DNA from 2 places in the Peribacillus sp. FSL R5-0717 genome. Region 2 is predicted to be linked to the other one. Evidence: riboswitches for the same ligand, from Rfam matches in the RefSeq annotation. Region 2 holds a riboswitch; the other holds the start of a gene.
The links. Region 2 has a riboswitch for S-adenosylmethionine ahead of metK (methionine adenosyltransferase). Riboswitches for the same ligand answer to the same signal wherever they lie in the genome.
Positions count from the first base shown of each region.

Region 1 (3,158 bases), 2.0 Mb from region 2:
AATATAAAACTTTCAATGGATTGGGTTTCATTCAACGTCCCTAAAACCAAAAACGGGATTACCCTTCATTCTGGAGATTGAATAAATGATAGTTAGGAGTTTAAATCATGGAAGAACACATAGAGTTTAGAGAGGCAGAACTATCTGATCTACCCAGAATTGTTGAAATATATAATTCGACAATTGCTTCAAGGATGGTCACGGCAGATACGGAACCTGTATCCGTCCAATCGAGGGTTAAATGGTTTGAGGAACATCATTCAGAAAGTAGACCGCTATATATCATTACTATAGAAGGGAAAACCGCTGGATGGATGAGCTTTCAATCCTTTTATGGCCGACCGGCATATAATTCCACTGCCGAAATCAGCATTTACATTGATGATTATTTCCGGGGAAAAGGAATTGGACAAATTTCGATTCGAAAGGCAATTGAATTGAGTCCAAAATTAGGTGTTAAGACTTTATTGGGTTTCATTTTCGCCCATAATACACCAAGCCTTAAGCTTTTTTCCAAATTCGGGTTTGAAGAATGGGCACATTTACCTCAAGTTGCCGAGATGGATGGCATTGAGCGGGATTTGATCATTCTAGGTAAACGTGTCGATATTTAATATATAATTCTTTAGAGCTATTGCCTTGAGCAGTAGCTTTTTTAGATTAATACAGGTCGAATTGCTAATTTAAAAATACCTATATGCTTCTTGAAGGGAAAAATATTCAGAATCTCTTTTACTTGCTAACGCATTCAATAGCGTATCCAATTCTTGACTGGCTTGTACAGTCAGCAGACTTGTTAAGCCGTAAATCGCTCCCAACTTTATCATTTCCTGTCTCTTCTCTTCTACTTTTTCTATAGTTACCTTACGGCAAGGCATCATAGCCACCTCCCATTTATTCAATATTTTTACACTTTCATCATAATGAAATCACTAGTTAAAATCAACTATTTCCCAGAAATTAATTGTGTTATTTTATAGGTCAAATGTGACAAAACACCTATTTTGTTATTTAATTATGTATAATTTGTGTCGTTTTCTAATAAACGCAAAAAAAGCATCCACTAGTGTAGACTGCGAATGCTTACATCATATCCCTTATCCAAAAATCCAAATATTGTATTCCGATAACTATGTCATCCATTCAGAAGGTGACTCGTTATTAGGTCTATTTATAACAATCTTATATTCATCTTCAAGTACTTTTAATGGGGCATCATAAAGGTGCCTTTCATCAGAGGTTTTGTATACTCCATTGGCCAATAGCTCTTCAATGAGTTTTGCCTTCCTCTGTTCAATCCTCTTAAATAATTCTGCCATGTAAATGGCTCCTTTCCGTCCTAGTGCCTGCTTCTAGTTAGCTAAACTTTATCAACTTGTTTGATTTCACCAAATTATATATACCTTTTCTAGTATGTCACTAAACGTTATTTCCCAAAAATAAAAGCCCCTTCTAATTTAAGAAGAGGCTGACAGTGTCCGTTCGGCTCTTCTTATCTTCCAAGCATATGCTTGTTGGATTTAGCACAGTTCCCTAAACGGGTCCGCTGCCGAGGTTTCTTAGGGCCAAGTCCCTCCACCTCTCTGGATAAGAATTCAATATATAATGATGTAGAAATGATTCTATCCTAATAATCTTCAAAAGTCAATTACCTGGTTCTCCCTTTTTTCCTGGACATAAAGTGATTCCTCTTTCAAATACGGGTTGCATTTTCTTGTCTTTCTGATATGATGTCAGTAATTACATACAATTCACACCACTAGGGGAGTCTTTTTTAAGACTGAGATGGAATTAGTTCCGGACCCTTTGAACCTGAACCGGCTCATACCGGCGGAGGGAAGTGGATGATATCGTCCATTTTACAGACTATATCCATCTACCCCGTTCCGTATTCAGGAACGGGGTTTTTTATTTAACAAAGGCAAAGGGAGCCATTCTATAGGAGGATGAACAATGGAGAATACAAAATTAGAAACATTCAGTGATAGACTGCATGCACGGGCAAAAGAGATTTGGAAAAGGAACCATTCACATGCCTTTGTCCAGGCAATTGGAAACGGCACACTTCCTGAAAAGAAATTTGCCTATTACCTGAAGCAGGACTATGTCTATCTCATGGATTATTCCAAGCTCTTTGCTTTAGGTGTCATCAAAGCCCATAACATCGAAACCATGGCAAAATTTGCGAGCATTTTAAATGAAACCCTTCAAGTGGAAATGGATATTCATCGGCATTATGCTTCCGAATTCGGGATCAGCTCCAAGGAATTGGAAAATACAGAACCTACTCCAACCACTCTAGCCTATACAGGTTACATGCTAAATGCAGCTCAGCATGGGACTTTGGCAGACTTGATCGCCTGTCTCCTTCCCTGCGCTTGGGATTATTATGAAATCGGTTTGCTATTAAAAGAACAAAATGGAGCAGCACTGGAAAACAATCGCTACGCAGATTGGATAAGGTCCTATTCATCTCCTGAGTTCGGGGAAGCACACAAGTGGCTGATCGCTTTGTTGGAAGAATTGACGGAAGGCATGCCTGAAAAGGAACTTCTTAGATTAGAAAAGCACTTTTTGGTTACTTCCCGATATGAATATTTATTCTGGGACATGGTTCAAAATGAGCAGGATTGGCCTCTGTAGGTGGTTGACATGAGGATGAACCCTATCAAGAAACTGACATTGACTGCCATGATCACGGCTTTAACGACGCTTACCAGTTCATTTATTTTCATCCCTGCAGGATTTGCAAAAATCTTTCCTATTCAACATCTGGCAAATGTCCTGACGGCGGTTCTATTGGGGCCTGCATATGCGGTGACACAAGCTTTTTTAGTTTCCATCATTAGAAACATGTCTGGTACCGGTTCAATTTTCGCCTTTCCAGGCAGCATGATTGGTGCACTTTTGGCCGCCATCCTTTACCGAAAAACACAAAGCTTAAAATTCGCCTGTTTAGGGGAAGTGATCGGGACCGGCTTTCTCGGTTCCCTGGCCTGTTATCCGCTTGCCACCCTCCTATTGGGAGAAAAAGCTGCACTTTTTGGTTTTTTACCGGCTTTTATGTTCAGTTCATTCGCAGGTGCGATTTTAGCTTTCATATTACTTAAAATACTGCTAAAAAATAATTATATGAAGGGGTTTTTTTATGAAAACAG
Region 1 is NZ_JBBOOF010000001.1:3,962,329-3,965,486, reverse strand. Features, by position in the region: gene NYE65_RS19155 (GNAT family N-acetyltransferase) at 108-614, shown strand; gene NYE65_RS19150 (aspartyl-phosphate phosphatase Spo0E family protein) at 684-878, opposite strand; gene NYE65_RS19145 (Fur-regulated basic protein FbpA) at 1,131-1,319, opposite strand; SAM riboswitch class I at 1,490-1,594, opposite strand; TPP riboswitch at 1,752-1,856, shown strand; gene tenA (thiaminase II) at 1,954-2,643, shown strand; gene thiW (energy coupling factor transporter S component ThiW) at 2,659-3,158, shown strand, end outside; gene thiD (bifunctional hydroxymethylpyrimidine kinase/phosphomethylpyrimidine kinase) at 3,149-3,158, shown strand, end outside.
Region 1: it holds a riboswitch for S-adenosylmethionine, as region 2 does, so the genes downstream of both, NYE65_RS19145 (Fur-regulated basic protein FbpA) here and metK (methionine adenosyltransferase) in region 2, are expected to answer to the same signal.

Region 2 (3,158 bases):
CATAGTTTGCTTCACGCGTATCCGGATCAACAACAACATTTTCCAATACAGCACCAAAACGGATTGCATCGAAAATTTGCGGTTCTTTTTCACGTGAAAGGTTGATCGTTTTTGCATAGCAGCCGCCTTCGATGTTGAATACGCCGTTAGAAGACCAGCCGTGCTCATCATCGCCAATCAATTTACGGCTAGTGTCTGCTGATAAAGTTGTTTTGCCTGTACCGGACAGTCCGAAGAATAAAGCGACGTCCCCTTCACGTCCTACGTTGGCAGAGCAATGCATTGGAAGGATTCCAGCCTCTGGAAGTAAGTAGTTCATGATCGAGAAGATCGATTTTTTCATTTCTCCTGCATATTCCGTTCCGCCGATCAGGATCGTACGGCGTTCAAATGATACGATGATGAACGTTTCGGATGTAGTTCCGTCCACTTCGGGGTCCGCTTTGAAGTTAGGTGCAGAAAGGATCGTGAATTCAGCTTCGTGACCTCTCAGTTCCTCTTCGTTTGGACGGATGAACAAAGTATGGGCGAAAAGGTTATGCCAAGCATATTCATTAACAACACGGATGGGAAGACGTGATGATTCGTCTGCACCAGCGAAACCTTTAAAAACAAAAATCTCTTCTTTTGCTTTTAGGTAGTCAACTACTTTATTATATAGTTTATTGAACACATCTTCGGAAATCGGCCGGTTCACGGGACCCCAATCGATTTTATCTTTAACTGATGCTTCTTCCACGATATATTTATCTTTAGGTGAACGACCAGTATATTTGCCAGTTTCAGCTTTTACCGCGCCGGTTGATGTTAAAACGCCTTCATTTCTGCTTAGTACTTTTTCGACCAATTGAGGAACTGATAGTTGAGTTTGCACATTGTTTCCTGTTAATAATTGGTGTAACTCATTAGAAACATCTACAGAATTCATATATGAGGTACCTTCCTTTGTTTGAGTTTTTAGATTACAATTAGTATAACACATTCATTTAATTAGTCTATACTATTTCTTTTAATTTGTGATTATTTTCAGATAGCCGCATTAATCATTTTAATCCGGCAGGAACCGAGTCAGGATGATTGCATATACTTTCATGAGGAAAAATTTATTTAAATAGGAAGTAAGTAAACAATATATGTCTAAAGGGAAAGTCTGGATGTCGTTCCTTTTCGATATTCAATACTTTATTATTAATGGCAATTTACAACATTTCTATTCGTATATTGCGTTGTAAACCCCTCTAGGACGTTGTATCAACATGTTTTTTCAAATGAACGCCATTCTGGGTGGAAATGTTCTTTTTAGAAAAGCATTGACAAATTCCAGCTAGATACGATAATATCTTAAATTGTACGGATTCTCTTATCCCGAGTTGGTGGAGGGACAGGCCCTTTGAAACCCAGCAACCTGCCATATTGAACTTGACTCCAAGATCGATCGCCGAAAATAAAGCGAAGGTCTTCAAGGAATAGTGGTGATGGTGCTAACCTGAGCAAGGTAAAAAACCCTTGAACGATAAGAGTGAAAGGATAGAAGACAGAATTTTAAACCTTTCCTCATTTGCCAGGGAAGGTTTTTGTGTTTTTTATAAGTAATTCTGTGTCTATAGTTGAAACTAATGAGGGAAACGAGTTCCGTAAAAATCAGGCTTATGCCTACAACATACTAACTTCCAAGGAGGAAATATGATGTCAAAGAAACGTCTATTTACTTCTGAATCTGTTACAGAGGGCCATCCGGACAAAATTTGTGATCAGATTTCAGATTCCATTTTAGATGCTATCCTAGCTAAGGATGCAAATGCACGTGTTGCGTGTGAAACTAGTGTAACTACAGGTCTTGTACTTGTTGCTGGTGAAATTACAACGTCCGCTTACGTGGATATCCCGCGTATCGTTCGTGATACGGTTAAAGGAATTGGCTATACACGTGCGAAATACGGTTTCGATGCTGAAACTTGTGCCGTTTTGAGTTCCATTGATGAGCAGTCTGCCGATATCGCAGCTGGTGTCGATAAAGCATTGGAAGCTCGTGAAGGAAATATGTCAGATGAAGAAATCGATGCAATCGGTGCAGGGGACCAAGGTCTTATGTTCGGATTCGCTTGTAATGAAACAGAAGAGCTTATGCCGCTTCCGATTTCATTGGCGCATAAACTTTCATTCCGCTTGACTCAAGTTCGTAAAGATGAAACTCTTGCTTACCTACGCCCTGATGGTAAAACACAGGTAACCGTGGAATATGATGAGAATAACCGTCCTGTACGTGTAGATACAATCGTCATCTCTACACAGCATGATGCAGAAATTACGCTTGAACAAATTCAAGCCGATCTAAAAGAACATGTGATCAAAGCTGTCGTTCCAGCCGAGTTGATCGATGCAGATACTAAGTACTTCATCAACCCGACTGGCCGTTTCGTAATCGGCGGACCTCAAGGGGATGCTGGTCTTACTGGACGTAAAATCATCGTTGATACTTACGGCGGATACGCTCGTCACGGCGGCGGTGCATTCTCTGGTAAGGATGCTACTAAAGTTGACCGTTCTGCTGCATACGCTGCACGTTACGTTGCGAAAAACATCGTGGCAGCCGGCCTTGCCGACAAAGCGGAAGTTCAATTGGCATACGCAATTGGTGTGGCAGAGCCTGTATCGATCTCCATTGATACGTTCGGAACTGGTACAGTTAGCGAAGAAGTCCTTGTTGACCTAGTTCGCGCAAACTTCGACCTTCGTCCAGCTGGTATCATCAAAATGCTTGACCTTCGTCGCCCAATCTACAAACAAACAGCTGCATACGGACACTTCGGCCGTACAGATGTTGATCTTCCATGGGAACGCACGGACAAAGCAGAAACATTAAAAGCACAAGCGTAATTCATATAAAAAAAGGTGTCCCGTTATTTGCGGGGCACCTTTTTTATGGATTAACTTAGCCGTCTGCGGGAATAATTCAAGAAATCCCAAAGAAATTCAACTTTAAGGGCCTTACTCATGAATAATGAGCGTTTATTCGTGAATTAGGAGCAAATACTCGTGAGTTTCAGCGATTTACTCGTGAAATTGGTGCAAATACTCGTGAATTAGAGCGAATTACTCGTAAGTTGGTGCGATACTCATGAATAATGAGCGTTTACTCGTGAATTAGGAGCAAATAC
Region 2 is NZ_JBBOOF010000001.1:1,974,612-1,977,769, reverse strand. Features, by position in the region: gene pckA (phosphoenolpyruvate carboxykinase (ATP)) at 1-928, opposite strand, end outside; SAM riboswitch class I at 1,358-1,520, shown strand; gene metK (methionine adenosyltransferase) at 1,684-2,877, shown strand.